Hahella sp. HNIBRBA332: one gene and its partner. The protein of the gene in region 1 interacts with the protein of each later gene in a pairwise test. Links are inferred from orthologs where the notes say so. Each region holds a gene or a part of one and is shown in the gene's direction. Other genes may lie near its edges.

Region 1 (9,209 bases):
TTGAGCGCCAAGCTTACTTACGATGTCAACGAAGATATTGCGGCTCCTTTCGTTAATCGCGGCGCCAAGCCAAAAATTGTAGTGCTGCGAGAGCAGGGCGTTAATAGTCAGGCTGAAATGGCGGCGGCGTTCGATAGAGCCGGCTTCAGCGCGGTTGACGTACATATGAGCGATATTCTGTCCGGCGCGGTCTCTCTGAGTCAGTTCAAAGCCTTGGCGGCGTGCGGCGGCTTTTCGTTTGGCGACGTTTTGGGCGCTGGCGAGGGGTGGGCCAAATCAATATTGTTTAACGCTCGGGCAAGAGACCAGTTCGAGGCGTTCTTCCATCGCAAAGACACCTTCGCACTGGGCGTTTGTAACGGTTGTCAGATGATTTCAAACCTGAAAGAGCTGATACCGGGGGCGGATTCCTGGCCGCGCTTTGTGCGTAACCGCTCAGAACAGTACGAAGCCCGTGTTGCAATGGTGGAGGTGTTGGACTCGCCGTCCATATTGTTCCAAGGGATGGCGGGGTCCATGATGCCTATCGCAGTGGCGCACGGAGAAGGTTTGGCGGAAGTGGGCCCTGAAGGCGCATCGGCTTTAATGGCTCAAAAAAATGTGGCGCTACGGTTTGTGGATAACTATGGCCGTCCCACCATGTCGCATCCATTTAATCCTAACGGCTCTCCGCTGGGCATCACCTCGGTGTGTAATGATGATGGGCGTATCACTGTTATGATGCCGCATCCAGAAAGGGTGTTCCGTGCAGTTGCTAACTCTTGGCGTCCTTCCGCTTGGAGTGAAGATGGCGCATGGATGAGGATGTTCCGTAACGCGAGGGTCTGGTTGGGCTAATTCCAGGACGCAATGATGATTTTAAAGAGCGGAGACATTTGTCTCCGCTCTTACTCTCTGCTGAATCTGTTCATTTCCAGGGCTTTTCGCCACATGAGATAAAAAATCTCCGTTTTCCTTTTCAAGCGGCCAAATTAGGCTATGCTTTTCTCCGCTATTATTTTTTGTCAGAAAAGGTAACAAAGTGTACGTCATCGCTAGTTGCAAAACTTGATGTGCTCAAAAAATGCTCGCATGAGTTGCGGGGCCTGCCGGAAAATCCCTATCGCCGCCTAAAAACGAGGCCTTTTTGTCTGCGTTGTTTCTGTTTATTCACATCAGAAATATCTATGTCAAGTAGCATCTAAAAATATTTCAAAGATGTTGTGGTATCAGCGTTGACAAATGTAACTTGTTGATAAATATTGGTATTTTTGTCCTGTTTAATTCGTCGCCAATTTGTCCCGGGCATAGGCCCTATGGGCGATTTGGGAGGAAGTTAAGTATTTATCCCCAAAGTTATCCACAGAATCTGTGGAGAACTCTAGTTTTTCAATCTGGGCAGTAATTTAGTGTCTGCCTGTGGATAAAATTTAAACTGTAATGGAGGGAAAATGTATAAATTAAGCTTTTTTGTTCCTGAGTCGCATATGGAAACAGTGAAGGAAGCAGTCTTTGCTGCGGGAGGCGGGAAGATAGGCGATTATGATCGTTGTAGTTGGCAGACAAAGGGGGTCGGCCAGTTCCGTCCCCTGGATGGCAGCTCTCCATTTCTCGGTAGTGTTGGTGAAGTTGAACGGGTCGAAGAATATAAAGTGGAGTTAGTGGTTGAAGATGCGTTGATCTCGCCGGTCGTGGCGGCAATGAAGCTGGCGCATCCTTACGAAGAACCGGCATACGACGTATACCGGCTGGAAAGTTTTTAAAGGTATCCCCATGCATAAAGCGCCTGAGGGATAGGGTTAATCTTCGGGAATGCCTGCGTGGATATCTTTCACATGCACGGGGAAGGAATTGCTTTTACGATCATGGAAATACTGCTGCAGCGTTATTTTTACCGTAGGAAAAGCGATTTCATCCCAGGGGATGTCGCTCTCTGAAAACAATTGTACGTCCAGGCTTTCCTCGCCGGCGGCGAACTCTCCATTGATTACATTGGCGCGGTAAAAAATATGCACCTGACCGATATGGGGGACGCTGATCATCGTGTATAAGCCGTCTAGATTGACACGCGCTTGCGCTTCCTCCCACGTTTCTCGCATGGCGGCTTCTGAAGTGGTTTCCTGCATTTCCATAAAGCCGGCGGGTAAAGTCCAAAAGCCTAATCTGGGCTCGATGGCTCGCTTGCAAAGTAAAATGCGGTCGCCATAAACGGGAAGTGTGCCGGCAACGATTTTAGGGTTGATGTAGTGGATAGCCTGACAGTGGCCGCATACATGCCTCGGCCGGTTATCTCCTGCGGGAATCTTATGCTCGACGGGTTGGCCGCATTGGCTGCAATACTTCATGGTCAGATGAACAGTCTCACTGGTTGTCTTTTTACTAGCCGAAATAAGCGTTCGTAATTTGGGTGTTCTTTTTGAATGCTGCGCCTCATATTGCACCATACATTACCCCGGACTTGTATGGTATCTTTCCTTGTTTTCCTCATTCAGTCGTCTGCCATGCTCGATAAAATCATCGCTACTCTATCTTCCAATCAACCGCGGCGTTTTCCCAGCGACTTCCCAGAAGCGGCGGTTTTGGTGCCGATTACCAGAGAGAACTGTCCTCAGATTATCCTGACCAGACGCGCTGAGCATATGAAAACTCATAGCGGGCAGGTGGCTTTCCCGGGAGGGATGCGAGACCCTTCGGATCAGAACTTGCGGGACACTGCGCTGCGAGAGACTTTTGAGGAAGTGGGAGTGTCTCCTGAAAAGATAGAAGTGGTTGGCAGCCTTAATCAGGTTGTGTCCCGCCATGGTATAGCCGTCACGCCCTATGTTGGGATAGTCGATCCTGAGGTGGAGTTGATCCCGGACCCAAGTGAGTTGCATAGCGTATTTAAAGCGCCGGTGAGCTTTTTCTTGGAAAACGAGCCTGATCGACTGGATAAAATCAATTTTGAGCAGTATCGATTACAAGTTCCTTGCTGGTTTTACGGCGATTATGAGATCTGGGGCGTTTCCGCAATCATATTGATGGACTTTTTCCGAGTTTCATTTAATCGAAGAATTGGCAGTTTTACTGAAGGTAGGGATTGAACGCATATGAGGTTTAATTTAGGCGATTATCTGGCTGAAATATCCGGGGATGGATGCTTTGTTGCGCCAAATGCTGCGGTTATAGGGCGAGTTGTCATGCGCCCCCAGTCCAGTGTCTGGTTTGGTGCGGTTGTCCGAGCGGATAACGATCAAGTAACCATTGGCCCAAAATCGAACGTTCAGGACTGTGCAGTGTTACACACCGACTCTGGTTGTCCCATTGTGTTGGGAGAGGGGGTGACGGTAGGACATCACGCTATGCTGCACGGATGTGATGTAGGCGACTACAGTCTGATTGGCATCAATGCTGTTGTGCTTAACGGAGCCAAAATTGGACGCTTTTGTATCATTGGCGCTAATGCATTGATTCCTGAAGGTGTTGAGATTCCTGATGGCAGCTTGGTTATTGGGTCTCCAGGAAGAGTAAAGCGTGAATTGAGCGAGCAAGAAAAGAAGCAGCTTATCGTCAGCGCCGAACACTATGTGGAAAACGCCCTCAAATATTCGCGCACTTTGCAGCCAGCCTGATATTGCATATTTATGAAAGAGAATACCAATCGAATGAATGGTGAGCGAGTTGTGCGCTCGCCATGCGTTAGTATCTGCGCTTTGGATGACGATGACATATGTATTGGTTGTCATCGCAGTGTTGAGGAAATAGCTGCTTGGTCTCGAATGAGTAACGAACAGCGCATGGATGTGTTGAAGAAAGTGGCTGACAGAGAACGTAAGTCTGTCATTTAAGTCGCTTAATAATGAATAGGAGCAAAAGGCTATGGTAAGAATTGGTACTCCGCTGACGGATGTTGCGACACGTGCAATGCTATTAGGAAGCGGGGAGCTGGGAAAAGAGGTTGCGATTGAGCTGCAGCGATTTGGCGTCGAAGTCATTGCAGTGGACCGCTACCCAAACGCGCCTGCAATGCAGGTGGCTCACCGCGCTCATGTCATCGACATGCTTGACCCTAAACAGCTGCGGGAATTGGTTGAGCTTGAAGCTCCTGATTTCATCATTCCTGAAATTGAGGCGATTGCGACAGCTGAGCTCCTTGAGCTTGAACGAAGCGGCTTCAATGTCGTGCCCACCGCTCGTGCAGCTAATTTGACCATGAATAGGGAAGGAATTCGCCGGCTGGCGGCGGAGGAGCTGGGATTGAGCACTTCACCTTATGTCTTCGCTGTTGACTTCGAGTCTTTTCGCGAAGCGGTGAATTCAATTGGCGTTCCTTGTGTCGTTAAGCCAATTATGAGCTCATCAGGAAAAGGTCAAAGCGTTATACATAACGAAAGCGATGTTGCGCGTGCTTGGCGATACGCTCAAGAAGGTGGTCGGGCGGGTCAGGGCAAAGTTATCGTAGAGGGATTTGTAGACTTCGATTATGAGATTACGCTTTTAACTTTGCGACATGCTGGAGGGACTTCCTTTTGTGAGCCTATTGGTCATTTGCAAGTTGATGGTGACTACCGGGTAAGCTGGCAGCCACATCCGATGAGTTCTGTAGCATTGGACGCTGCGCAGGATATAGCTGAAAAGGTGACGGCGGCTCTGGGCGGATATGGAATTTTTGGTGTGGAGCTTTTCGTTAAAGGAGATGAAGTCTACTTCAGTGAAGTGTCGCCACGGCCCCATGATACTGGATTGGTTACCCTTGTTTCACAGAACCTGTCGGAGTTTGCTTTGCATGCGAGGGCGTTATTAGGTCTGCCGGTTCCTTCTATTAAGCAAATGGGGGCGTCTGCTTCCGTAGCATTGTTGGTGGAGGGCGATTCGTCCAGTGTCTGTTTTTCTTCACTTGAAGCTGCGCTGTGCAATCCAGATGTGCAAGTGAGACTTTTTGGTAAGCCGGAAGTTCATGGCAAACGTCGAATGGGGGTAGTTTTGGCCCAATCTGAAAGCGTTGATGAGGCGAAGAAGCTTGCGCAGAAAGCGGCGGACAGCATTGTCGTTGAGCTTGAACCAGAAATGAAACAAGAGTGAGCTTGTAAAATAAAAAGAGCGTGCTTTACTTATAAATTACCCATTAGGAACTTTTCCCCTAAAAGTTAAAAATGGAGTTGACGGTGAGAAGGATGTGCGTATAATGCGCCCCACTTCGACGGGGAAGCCGGTCGGAGGGGAGGGAAAGAAGCTGGTTTGAGAGAGCCGGCGGCGCTAAAAAGGAGTTGACACTGAGAAACGAAAGTGTAGAATGCGCGCCTCGGTCGGAGAGAGTCTCCGAAAGAGAAAGTTCTTTAAAAAGTTAATCAAGCAATTTGTTGTGGGCGCTAACTGAGGCGGATCTGGAAAAGATTAAGTCTTAAGTTAGTGACTCGTACAATTCATGAGTGAGTAATCACTCAAGAGTACAGTAGTTTTAACTTGAGCAAGATTAAGAATCTTAATGATTCACACTCTTTAAACTGAAGAGTTTGATCATGGCTCAGATTGAACGCTGGCGGCAGGCTTAACACATGCAAGTCGAGCGGTAACAGTCCTTCGGGAGCTGACGAGCGGCGGACGGGTGAGTAAAGCATAGGAATCTGCCTGTTAGAGGGGGATAGCCCGGGGAAACTCGGATTAATACCGCATACGCCCTACGGGGGAAAGCAGGGGATCTTCGGACCTTGCGCTAACAGATGAGCCTATGTCGGATTAGCTAGTTGGTAGGGTAAGAGCCTACCAAGGCGACGATCCGTAACTGGTCTGAGAGGATGATCAGTCACACTGGAACTGAGACACGGTCCAGACTCCTACGGGAGGCAGCAGTGGGGAATATTGGACAATGGGGGCAACCCTGATCCAGCCATGCCGCGTGTGTGAAGAAGGCCTTCGGGTTGTAAAGCACTTTCAGTGGGGAGGAAAGGGCAGTTGCTAATATCAGCTGCAGTTGACGTTACCCACAGAAGAAGCACCGGCAAACTCCGTGCCAGCAGCCGCGGTAATACGGAGGGTGCGAGCGTTAATCGGAATTACTGGGCGTAAAGCGCGCGTAGGCGGTTGCTTAAGCTAGATGTGAAATCCCCGGGCTCAACCTGGGAACTGCATTTAGAACTGGGCGACTAGAGTTTTGGAGAGGAGGGTAGAATTCCAGGTGTAGCGGTGAAATGCGTAGAGATCTGGAGGAATACCAGTGGCGAAGGCGGCCCTCTGGCCAAAAACTGACGCTGAGGTGCGAAAGCGTGGGGAGCAAACAGGATTAGATACCCTGGTAGTCCACGCCGTAAACGATGAGAACTAGCCGTTGGGGTCCTTAGAGACTTTAGTGGCGCAGCTAACGCGATAAGTTCTCCGCCTGGGGAGTACGGCCGCAAGGTTAAAACTCAAATGAATTGACGGGGGCCCGCACAAGCGGTGGAGCATGTGGTTTAATTCGAAGCAACGCGAAGAACCTTACCTGGCCTTGACATCCAGAGAACTTTCCAGAGATGGATTGGTGCCTTCGGGAACTCTGAGACAGGTGCTGCATGGCTGTCGTCAGCTCGTGTTGTGAAATGTTGGGTTAAGTCCCGTAACGAGCGCAACCCTTGTCCCTATTTGCCAGCACTTCGGGTGGGAACTTTAGGGAGACTGCCGGTGACAAACCGGAGGAAGGTGGGGACGACGTCAAGTCATCATGGCCCTTACGGCCAGGGCTACACACGTGCTACAATGGGGCGTACAGAGGGTTGCGAAGCCGCGAGGTGGAGCTAATCTCTTAAAGCGTCTCGTAGTCCGGATTGGAGTCTGCAACTCGACTCCATGAAGTCGGAATCGCTAGTAATCGCGAATCAGAATGTCGCGGTGAATACGTTCCCGGGCCTTGTACACACCGCCCGTCACACCATGGGAGTGGGTTGCACCAGAAGTAGCTAGTCTAACCTTCGGGGGGACGGTTACCACGGTGTGATTCATGACTGGGGTGAAGTCGTAACAAGGTAGCCGTAGGGGAACCTGCGGCTGGATCACCTCCTTAAACGATATCCAACTGTCTCAGTTTGGCGTCCACAACAAATTGCTTGATTGGCGAGTAGAGAGCTTACTTAAGGGTCATCAGACCCGTGACGCAATCGAGAGATTGCAAGTTCTGGGTCTGTAGCTCAGGTGGTTAGAGCGCACCCCTGATAAGGGTGAGGTCGGTGGTTCAAGTCCACCCAGACCCACCAGAATTTCCTTGTTCTTGGTGAAAACTAAGTGTGATTAGGAAGATTATGGGGCTGTAGCTCAGCTGGGAGAGCGCCTGCCTTGCACGCAGGAGGTCAGCGGTTCGATCCCGCTCAGCTCCACCATTCCATGAATGGTAGTAGTACGGTTGACGATTAAGTAAGTGAAAGCTGACGGTTTGAGATGTTAGAAACGAATACAGCATGAAAGTTTCAGAAAGATGACTGTATTGGTTTCTGGCATTTGGTCAGAGAAGCTCTTTAACAATTTGGATAAGCAAAGTAAAAACCAACACGTAGTGATGAACGAAGTTTGTTTGTCACACAACGGATAGGTTTTACTGAGTAGTTATACTCAAGCGCAATATCGGCAAATTATTGTTACGGTGAAACCAGCGCTGTATAGCTTGAAGTGATGGCAGTAATGAAATTACTTCGGGTTATATGGTCAAGTGAATAAGCGCATACGGTGGATGCCTTGGCAACTGGAGGCGATGAAAGACGTGGAAGCCTGCGATAAGCGTCGGCGAGGTGGCAAACAACCTTTGACCCGGCGATCTCTGAATGGGGAAACCCACCTGATTTATCAGGTATCCTGCACTGAATCCATAGGTGTAGGAGGCGAACCGGGGGAACTGAAACATCTAAGTACCCCGAGGAAAAGAAATCAACCGAGATTCCCTTAGTAGCGGCGAGCGAACGGGGAGCAGCCCTTAAGCTTTGTGACAGATAGGAGAACGCTCTGGAAAGTGCGGCCATAGTGGGTGACAGCCCCGTATCTGAAATCTTATCAAAGTGAAATCGAGTAGGTCGGGACACGTGTTATCTTGACTGAATATGGGGGGACCATCCTCCAAGGCTAAATACTCCCAGTTGACCGATAGTGAACCAGTACCGTGAGGGAAAGGCGAAAAGAACCCCTGTGAGGGGAGTGAAATAGAACCTGAAACCGTATGCGTACAAGCAGTGGGAGCAGATTTATTCTGTGACTGCGTACCTTTTGTATAATGGGTCAGCGACTTACGTTTAGTGGCGAGCTTAACCGAATAGGGGAGGCGTAGGGAAACCGAGTCTGAATAGGGCGAATTAGTCGCTAGGCGTAGACCCGAAACCGAGTGATCTAGCCATGGGCAGGTTGAAGGTTGAGTAACATCAACTGGAGGACCGAACCGAAATCTGTTGAAAAAGATTCGGATGACTTGTGGCTGGGGGTGAAAGGCCAATCAAACTCGGAGATAGCTGGTTCTCCCCGAAAGCTATTTAGGTAGCGCCTCGGACGAACGCCTACGGGGGTAGAGCACTGTTTGGGCTAGGGGGTCATCTCGACTTACCAACCCCATGCAAACTCCGAATACCGTAGAGTGATATCCGGGAGACACACGGCGGGTGCTAACGTCCGTCGTGAAGAGGGAAACAACCCAGACCGCCAGCTAAGGCCCCCAAGTCCATGTTAAGTGGGAAACGATGTGGGAAGGCACAGACAGCTAGGAGGTTGGCTTAGAAGCAGCCACCCTTTAAAGAAAGCGTAATAGCTCACTAGTCGAGTCGGCCTGCGCGGAAGATGTAACGGGGCTCAAACATGGCGCCGAAGCTGCGGATTCATCCAATGGATGAGTGGTAGGGGAGCGTTCTGTAAGCTGATGAAGGTGGATCGAGAGGTCTGCTGGAGGTATCAGAAGTGCGAATGCTGACATGAGTAACGATAATGCGGGTGAAAAACCCGCACGCCGGAAGACCAAGGGTTCCTGCGCAACGCTAATCGGCGCAGGGTGAGTCGGCCCCTAAGGCGAGACCGAAAGGTGTAGTCGATGGGAAATCGGTTAAAATTCCGATACTTTGTATTGCTGCGATGGGGGGACGGAGAAGGCTAGGTCAGCCTGGGATTGGTAGTCCAGGTTTAAGCCTGTAGGCAGTGTGTTTAGGCAAATCCGGACACACAATGCTGAGGGGTGATGACGAACTCTCTTTAAGAGAGTGAAGTGATTGATGCCCAGCTTCCAGGAAAAGCCTCTAAGCTTCAGGCAATAC
Region 2 (9,266 bases), 3.3 Mb from region 1 along the record:
CCCTTGCTTCTGATGATGCGCACGAATCGAATTAATGGAGGTGAAAATAATAGTCGCCAGGGAAGTGCCGACGGCCAAGTGCGTGGCGACGCTTGGGGCCACGCCCTGCAGTTCGAAGCTGAAAATCAACGCAGGGACAATTATCAATCCGCCGCCGATGCCGAACAGTCCGGCCAACACTCCCGCTAGCGCGCCTAAAGCCAAATACGCCAGGAATACCATTTCGCCCCCAACAAAATAGGATCAGGCCACTCCACCAGGAGCCCCGTATAAAGAAGGTGGTATGATACATAAATTAAGGACTCTGTGCTTTTCGATTTCCACGCACGTCTGGGAGCAAGCCTATGTGCCTACTATTTGTCGCTTACCAAGCGAATCCCCGGTTTCCGCTGATCGCCGCCGCCAATCGCGACGAGTTTTATGCCCGCCCCACCCAACCTCTGACGCAATGGCCAGAGCGCCCGCGTATCTATGCAGGACGCGACTTGCAGGAAGGCGGGACCTGGATGGGCGCGACGACGAACGGCCGTTTCGCCGCCGTCACCAACCACCGTTCCGGCCCCCGCGAAGCCGCGCAGCTATCCCGCGGATCCTTGGTAAGAAGCTTCCTGGAGTCGGAACTGTCAGTAGACGACTTCGCCGCCGCTCTGGAACCGACAAGCCAATCCTACGGCGGCTTTAACCTGATGATGCTTGCCGACTCCACCCTGGCTTATTTCAGTAATCGCAAAGAGCCTCAGTACCAGCGCTTAACGCCAGGCATATACGGTCTGAGCAATGGGTTATTGAATACGCCCTGGCCTAAACTGACTGCAGGCAAACGCCGATTCACCTCTGCGATTACTGGGCCGAATCAGGATGAACTCTGGGCGTTACTGGCGGATGACGCCGCCGCGCCGGACTACCTGTTGCCGGATACCGGCGTAGGCGTTGAGGTGGAGCGGTTGCTTTCCTCCGCTTTTATTACTTCGAAGGACTACGGCACCCGCAGCAGTACGCTGCTGCTACATGATGCAAACGGCGTCACGCAGATGTGGGAAAAGACATTTGAGAAGGGCGTATACCAGAGTGAAGTCAGCCTTTCTTTTCCTTCTCCTCTCGCCGCTCCCGCAATTGCCGGGTCTGACACTTGAGGACATGCTGAATCAGGATTTCCTGATTCTGTTCTTCGATGTCCGTAAAATCCGCTCGCAGGATAAAGCCATCTTTGTCCTCATCATCGGCTCTGGGCTTGTCACAGGCAATAACGAGCGCACGCAGGGACATGGAAATATTACTGGGGTATAAGATCAGGTGGAGTTGCAGCGTCACGCCGACATCCAGTCGATCGTCCACCGGAAAAGCAATCCCGCAAGCGCTGAGATTAACCCGTCTGGCCCGCCGGGGTTCTGACCAGACGCCATCGCTGCGGCTCTCCAGAGTAAGCGCCAAGTTGATCTTGCGGTTGAACAACTCAAGCATGTGAGCCAACCCTGCGTTCGCCGCCCGCATACTCTCCAGCGCTTTGGAGATATCATTCTCCAGAGTCAACAAAGAGGTCGAACTTACATGGGACTCCGATGACTCTTTTTCCGCCGCCTCTCCTCGCTGCAACACCCGATACGCCAAACCTACCGTATCGCTAATTCGAAAGAAGCGACGTCTTTCAGCTACCTCAGACATAGATTCTCACCCGCGCTCATACGTCAATACTCTCATGCGCCTCCTGCTCTTCGCTCCCATCTTGTCTCTCTATTTATACGCTCTCGCCCAGTCTAATGCGAACCGTTCAGAAAGCCGCCAGATCAGAATATTTCGTCCGGCGCCAAGCCCTGCCATTCCTCAGATTGATCCCTGGGCAGAATATCTGGCGCGACGTCTCTCGCCTTCTGGATCTCTTTCTTGGTTTCATCATCCAGAGGTTGTTGCAGAATAATTTCCACCCGTCGATTGCGGGCGCGGTTTTCCGCCGAATCGTTCGACGCCAGGGGCTTGGTATCAGCATAACCTGCGATGCTGAAGCGGGAGGGATCCAGTTCTCCCGACTCAAACAACGCATGGGCTACTTCCAGCGCCCGTGCAGCGGAGAGATCCCAGTTGGAACGAAACCGGGCCGTGTGAATGGGAATACTGTCAGAATGCCCTTCCACGGAGATACTCCCTGCCATGGACTTGAGCAGTTCCACCAGCTTGTCTATCACTGGATAGAACTCGGGATTCAAATCCGCGGAGCCGCTATTGAACGAACCTTTTTCCTGCACGCGAATGACAATCTTGCGTCCCCGGGTTTCCACTTCCACTTGATTGTTGCGGACCTCCGCCTCCAATGCGGAAGCCAGGGTAATGGCGTCGTTCTCCGTCTCCTCCACCAGCATCTTGATTTTTTCCAGCACAATATCGCTGAGTTCTTCTCCTTGAATCTTCGGGCACTCTTCCTGAAGCGCGTCCGCCACCTGCTGTTCACAAAGCTGCTGCAGATTAGGCAGGTCCATCTCGGTTTGCTGCATGATGGTCTGCAAGGGGGTCGGGTCTGGTTTACCAGGACTGAACTCTTGGGCGATGATGCTGGTGCCCTTGGGAATACTGTCCACATTGACGATCGCCTGCACGCCGAAGGCCTCCCGCATAGAGCCAGCCAAACGCTTGAACTTGAGCGCGTCCATCTCGGAGAAAGACAGTAGCAACACAAAGAAACACATCAGCAAGGACATCAAATCGGCGAAAGTCGCCATCCAGGCGGGCAGCCCGGGAGGACATTCGCACTTTTGCTCTTCTTCGTCATTCATTGGCGCACTCCCGTCAGGCTTCTTCAGTCTGACGTTTACCTTCAGGCAGATAAGTGCGTAGCATGGTTTCAATCACACGTGGGTTCTGCCCCGCCTGAATCGCCAACAGAGCGTCAATAATCATGGATTTGATCTGCTCTTCCTCTCCCATTCTCAGTTTCAATTTATCTGCAACCGGAATAGCGATCATATTCGCCAACATGGCGCCGTATAACGTGGTCAGCAGCGCAACGGCCATCGCAGGTCCAATTGACTTTGGATCATCCATATTCGACAGCATCGCCACCAGACCAATCAGCGTCCCAATCATCCCCATCGCGGGGGCGACATCCCCCATTGCTCCGAATACGGAAGATCCTTGCTTGTGCCTGTCTACAGTGAGATTACGGTCCTTGGTCAGCAGTGCTTTGACGACGTCGCCGTCATGGCCGTCTATCAGCAGTTGTATGCCTTTAGACAGGAATGCGTTGGGTATTTCTTTGCCTTCCAGGGAGAGCAGGCCGCCTTTTCTGGCGGCATCAGCCAGCTCAACGACCTGTTCAATTAACTCTTCGGGCTTATCCAGCTTGAACATAAAAGCCTTGGCCGCCACCTTGCCAGCGCTTAGGAACTGACCGAGCGAAAACTTCATCAAAACAACCAGAAGCGTACCGCCAAATACGATGAGCAGCGACGGCACATCAACAAACATTCCAATTGAGCCGCCCAACATCATCGCCATCGCAACGATAGCCAAACCGCCAATGAGGCCCAAAAGCGTAGCTAAATCCACAAAGCGCTCCTTTACGGGTGGACAGTACAGAATAAACCCAGAGGATGCCGGCGCTGAGACTGGCCGCGCCGGGCTTCCCCAAAGTATAGACAGGGAATTTAAAAACTGCTGACTTATCCGGGTGTTAGTTTAATGAAGAAGACGCCGACAAAGCCCGCTGCGGCTGAATTTTAACGGCGACCGATTGACCCTGACGGCGCTCTCAGGTAGGGTGGCTCTGCGCAAAAACCGGCATAAGAACACAATGACTGAAAAAAACGCCAACTCTGATGTAAGTCCCTCCACCAGCGGCTCAACGCCCGATTTCGAAGACGCATTGCAGCGTCTAGAAGTCCTGGTGAGAAAGCTGGAGCAAGGCGACCTTAAACTGGAAGAAGCCCTGGTCGCTTTTGAAGAAGGCGTCCAACTCACTCGCCACTGCCAAACCGCCTTGCAGACTGCAGAACAAAAGGTTCAACAGTTAATTGAAGAGCGCGGAGCCCCGCTAACCAAACCTTTTGATCAGAATGACGCCGAAGACTGATTCTCTCGACGACTTTTTCCAGCGTAACCGCGCCCAAATCGACCAAGCCCTAGCCAACCTGCTTCCCAATCCGGAAGGCCCCAAGGCCAGGCTGAATGAGGCCATGCGTTATTGCGTGCTTAACGGCGGAAAGCGAGTACGTCCTTTACTGTTGCTCGCTACTACGGAAGCCTTGGGCGGAGACCTGCAACAGGCGTTACCCGCCTGCTGCGCGGTAGAACTGATTCACGCCTACTCTTTGGTGCATGACGATTTGCCGGCAATGGACGACGATTCTCTGCGCCGAGGCAAACCCACTTGCCATATCGCTTTTGACGAAGCCACCGCCATTCTGGTCGGCGATGGCCTGCAAACACTGGCGTTTAGCGCATTAACCGAGCCCTCAGGCGCATCCGCGGAAAGCATGCTGCAGATGGTGCGAGAACTTGCCCGCGCCAGTGGGCATCAGGGCATGGTCGGCGGACAGGCTATCGATATCTACTCAGAGGGCCATACGCTCAAGCTTGAGGAATTGGAGCGCATGCACCTGGAAAAAACCGGCGCGCTGATTGAGTCGAGTATTGTATTGGGCGCCCTGTCCGCCGGCCGGACTGACGCAGAAACCATTGACGGCTTACGCCGCTTCGCGCAGGCCATTGGCTTGGCGTTTCAGGTTCGTGACGACATCATAGACGTGGAAAGCGACACCAGCGTATTAGGTAAAACCGCAGGGAAAGACGCCGAGCGCAACAAACCTACGTACACGTCTCTATTGGGTCTTGAACAAGCGAAACTGAAGGCGCGCCAGCTATATGAGGAAGCCCTCGCGCAGCTGCAGGCGCTGGGTTTGCAGAACTCCCGGTTACAGGATCTTGCCAGCTTCATGATCGAGCGCACGCATTGATCGCCAATTGCCCGTGTTCTCCAACCCAACATCGCTTATAATGGCCGATTGCTTTTATAGGCAATTTTTTTGCGTCCGAGGCTATGATCCGGCGGCTAATCCCTTAGAACCGAGCGACTACAACTGCAAGAATGCAAAAACCATACGTATTTCAAGAAATTCCAGTGCATCGGCCCAATACGCCGTTGCTCGACAAAATCGACTCTCCGGCCCAGCTGCGCCTTCTTAATGAAGCTGAGCTCCTGCAGTTGGCGCACGAACTACGTGCATTTTTGCTGTACAGCGTAGGCCAATCCGGCGGCCATTTCGGCGCGGGCCTGGGCGTGGTGGAGTTAACCGTAGCCTTGCACTACGCCTTCAATACTCCCGACGACCGACTGGTTTGGGACGTGGGTCATCAAGCTTATCCCCACAAAATACTTACTGGCCGCCGTGAGCAAATGCTCACTATTCGCCAAAAGGACGGTCTCGCCGCTTTCCCCCGTCGCGAGGAAAGCCCTTATGACACCTTTGGCGTTGGACACTCCAGCACCTCTATCAGCGCCGCACTGGGCATGGCGATCGCCGCGCGCATGCAGAACCTGCCCCGGAAAGCCATCGCCGTTATCGGCGACGGAGCCATGACCGCGGGTATGGCGTTCGAAGCTTTGAACCACGCCGCCGACACTAAAGCGGACCTGCTGGTGATTCTGAACGACAACGATATGTCGATTTCCCGTAATGTCGGCGGGCTGTCCAACTATTTCGCCCGCCTGTTGGCGAGCAAGACATACAATCAGATGCGCGACAGCGGCAAGCGCGTGCTGCAAGGCGCACCGGGTCTGATGGAGCTGGCTCGCAAAACAGAAGAGCATTTTAAAGGCATGGTCGCTCCAGGCACTCTGTTCGAAGAGCTTGGCTTCAACTATATCGGACCGATAGACGGCCACGATCTGCCTCGTTTAGTTGAAACCCTGAATAATATCAAGGAACTGAGCGGACCTCAGTTCCTGCATGTGGTCACGAAAAAGGGCAAGGGCTTCGCTCATGCGGAAAGCGACCCTATCGGCTATCACGCCATCAACAAGATTGAACCCAAGCCCAAGGTGCAAGACACCGCCAAAGCGCCCAAAAAGCCGCGCTACTCCAATATTTTTGGTCAGTGGTTGTGCGACATGGCGGAACAGGACGCCAGCTTGGTGGGCATCACTCCCGCCATGTGCGAAGGCTCCGATCTGATCGAGTTCTCCAAACGCTTCCCGGAACGTTATTACGATGTCGCCATCGCGGAGCAGCATGCAGTGACTTTAGCCGCTGGCTTGGCTTGCGACGGAGCCAAGCCGGTAGTGGCCATTTACTCCACCTTCCTGCAGCGCGCCTATGACCAGCTCATTCACGATGTCGCAATTCAGAATCTGGATGTGCTTTTCGCTATCGACCGCGCAGGTTTGGTCGGCGAAGACGGTCCTACCCACGCCGGCAGTTTTGATCTCACCTACCTGCGTTGCATCCCCAATATGGTGGTCATGGCGCCGTCGGATGAAGATGAAACCCGTAAAATGCTGACTACAGGATACAGATTCACAGGTCCCGCAGCAGTGCGTTACCCAAGAGGCAACGGACCAGGCGCGGAAATCAACCCTGGGCTGGAGTCCTTGGAGATAGGCAAAGCCAACCTGCGTCGCCGCGGCGCGCAGACTGTCATTTTGAACTTCGGCGCCTTGTTGTCTGCCGCCTTAGAAGTGGCGGAAGAGAATAATTTCACCGTTGTGGATATGCGATTCATCAAACCCCTGGATCAGAATATGATTCTGGAGATGGCGGGAAGCCATGATCTTTTGGTGACGCTAGAAGAGAATTGCATCCTTGGCGGCGCAGGCAGCGGCGTTATCGAGTTTCTCTCTTCCCAAGGCATCGCCATGCCTGTCTTACAACTAGGTCTTCCCGATGAGTTTATCGAACACGGCAAGCCTGCTGAACTGCACAAAGAAGTCGGCCTGGATGCGCAAGGTATCGCCGCCGCCATTAAGAAGCGCCTGCAGAGCCTGAATCTGGCGTCGCCCAAGACCGGCACCAGCGACTGAAAACGCAAACGGGGCGCAACTAAGCGCCCCGTTTAATCTTTCTCAAGACAAGCCTGAATTCCGTTGTAATACCCGCCCGTATTATTTCGCGGCGACAACGTAATCATCGTCTTGGTGTGTCGTCAGCAAGTGCCCCAACTTGCCAGCTTTAGTGGCCAGGTAGTTGCGATTATGGGGATTTCTTCCCACTTCCAGGGGGACTCGCTCAACCACTTCAATTCCCAAACTAGTCAGTGAATTGACCTTGCGAGGGTTGTTGGTCATTAGACGAATGCGGCTTATACCCAGATGATACAGCATCGGTTTACACATGCTGTAGTCGCGCAAGTCCGCCGCGAACCCTAGCTGCTCATTGGCTTCCACCGTATCAGCGCCCTGATCCTGTAAGTTGTAAGCGCGAATCTTATTCAATAAGCCAATCCCACGACCTTCCTGGCGCAAGTACAACAAAATGCCGCGCCCTTCGGCGGCAATACTGCGCAACGCTTCGTCGAGCTGATAGCCGCAGTCACAGCGCATGCTGAACAGCGCATCTCCAGTCAGGCATTCTGAGTGTGTGCGCGCCAGCACCGGCGCTCCGTCGCCAATATCTCCCAAGGTCAGGGCAATATGTTCTTTTTGCGTGCCGACTTCCTGGAATCCGTGCATATCGAACACACCAAAGGGAGTTGGCAGCTTGCAACTGGCGACATAGGTGACAGACACTCGATACTCTCTCTAAAACTTGGCGGGGCGGAAATTCTATCAGATGCGCCGCCCCACCCCAACACTTAGACTCATGGGCGCAATCTATAGCGTCAATAAGTTACGCTAATAATCCGCCCCATAGGACTGGCGTCAACCGCCGGTCATATTCATAAAGCGTACGATCTGAGGCTCTTCCTCAAGATCAAAGTAGTGCCGTTCCGGCTTAATCATCATCGCATCGATGATTGTCTGCCGTAACTGTTCGGGTCTGCCACGCAAAACTTCCCGCAAATCAACGGAATGCTCATTCCCCAGACACAACAGCAGACGCCCTTCCACCGTCACTCTAACCCGGTTGCATAAATGGCAGAAGTTATGGCTATGAGGAGAAATAAAGCCAATTCTGGATGCGCTATCGGACATACGATAGTAACGAGAGGGACCCCCAGTGTTTTCGCTGCAGGGAAACAACTCGTAATCCCGACTTATGCGCTCACGCAATTCAGCGCTGGAGACAAATGAGAGTTGTCGATTATGCTCAGTGATTGCGCCCAGCGGCATTTCTTCAATAAAAGAAATATCCAGTTTCTCCGCACGTGCATATCGCACCAGATCCATGACCTCGTCTTCATTGCGCCCGCGCAAAACCACTGCATTAAGCTTGATTCTCTCTATGCCGGCAGTTTTGGCGGCTTCGATTCCCGCCAACACTTGCTGCAAGTCCCCGGTGCGGGTCAATTCTTTGAAACGATCAGCATTTAGACTGTCGAGGCTGACATTAATGCGCTTGACGCCGGCTTTACGCAGGTCCTGCGCCATTTTGACAAGCTGAGAACCGTTAGTAGTCAGCGTTAACTCATGCAATTCCTGCAAGCGCCCCAGCTTATCCACCAGCTCCAGAATATTACGGCGCACAAGGGGTTCTCCCCCAGTCAATCGCAGCTTACGAACGCCAAGCTCGACAAAAGCCTTACCGACGTCATAGAGTTCTTCCAACGACAGGATTTGTTCACGGGGAAGGAAAGTCATATCTTCCGCCATGCAATACACACAACGAAAGTCGCACCGGTCGGTTACAGACAGCCGCACATAATTTACTTCACGGCCAAATCGATCAATCAGGCGGGCTGAAGACATAGCGTGACGCACTCCCCCTCGATAACTACCAACTCCATTTATACGCCACCTGATCTACCGAAACAAATCCGGCCCATCAGGCGGCGAACGACAAACGGCGACCTCTCACCCACCAGTTACAGGCGGAAAGAATGCGACCTCATCACCATCCGCCACCGTCGCGCTCAACGGCGCCATCTCCTGGTTGATCGCCGCGAGAACATTTCCCTGCCTCAAAACAGCTTCCGCCTCTGGAAGTTCTGCAATCACGGCATCCAATAGCGAGGCCACACTGCTCCCGGAATCCAAAGCAGGAAGTTGCATTTCAGAACGACCAACCTGCTCCCGCAGCTTCGCAAAAAACAATACCTTTATCATGGCTTACTCCTGAACCTTCCAGTGCCCGCTACGTCCACCTTGCTTTTCCAGCAGGCGCACCGATTCAATCACCATCCCT

What was found.
Region 2: the proteins of purT (region 1) and O5O45_RS30860 interact in binary tests that used the Escherichia coli proteins (3 or more experiments, as listed by UniProt). The link is inferred for Hahella sp. HNIBRBA332 from one-to-one orthologs.

What each region holds. Positions count from the first base shown.
Region 1 is NZ_CP132203.1:3,614,658-3,623,866, reverse strand. What follows is about bases 3,160-5,938. They hold purT (formate-dependent phosphoribosylglycinamide formyltransferase), read left to right. Parts: upstream 3,160-3,837; coding sequence 3,838-5,040; downstream 5,041-5,938. Other genes in these bases: O5O45_RS16030 (DUF1289 domain-containing protein), read left to right, coding at 3,603-3,806; O5O45_RS32090 (gamma carbonic anhydrase family protein), read left to right, coding at 3,255-3,590. Also shown: purL (phosphoribosylformylglycinamidine synthase), read left to right, coding at 1-837; O5O45_RS16050 (YqfO family protein), read left to right, coding at 1,431-1,742; O5O45_RS16045 (NUDIX hydrolase), read right to left, coding at 1,779-2,324; O5O45_RS16040 (CoA pyrophosphatase), read left to right, coding at 2,442-3,062. UniProt on the Escherichia coli protein: Involved in the de novo purine biosynthesis. Catalyzes the transfer of formate to 5-phospho-ribosyl-glycinamide (GAR), producing 5-phospho-ribosyl-N-formylglycinamide (FGAR). Formate is provided by PurU via hydrolysis of 10-formyl-tetrahydrofolate.
Region 2 is NZ_CP132203.1:6,929,163-6,938,428, reverse strand. The notes cover bases 3,158-5,993. They hold O5O45_RS30860 (polyprenyl synthetase family protein), read left to right. Parts: upstream 3,158-4,043; coding sequence 4,044-4,943; downstream 4,944-5,993. Other genes in these bases: dxs (1-deoxy-D-xylulose-5-phosphate synthase), read left to right, coding at 5,075-5,993; O5O45_RS30865 (exodeoxyribonuclease VII small subunit), read left to right, coding at 3,782-4,060; pomA (flagellar motor protein PomA), read right to left, coding at 3,158-3,537. Outside these bases: O5O45_RS30890 (sulfite exporter TauE/SafE family protein), read right to left, coding at 1-222; O5O45_RS30885 (NRDE family protein), read left to right, coding at 345-1,133; O5O45_RS30880 (PilZ domain-containing protein), read right to left, coding at 1,075-1,662; O5O45_RS30875 (flagellar motor protein MotB), read right to left, coding at 1,785-2,765; more of pomA, read right to left, coding at 2,779-3,157; more of dxs, read left to right, coding at 5,994-7,006; ribA (GTP cyclohydrolase II), read right to left, coding at 7,088-7,711; GTP 3',8-cyclase MoaA, read right to left, coding at 7,844-8,830; moaD (molybdopterin converting factor subunit 1), read right to left, coding at 8,936-9,187; cyclic pyranopterin monophosphate synthase MoaC, read right to left, coding at 9,191-9,266.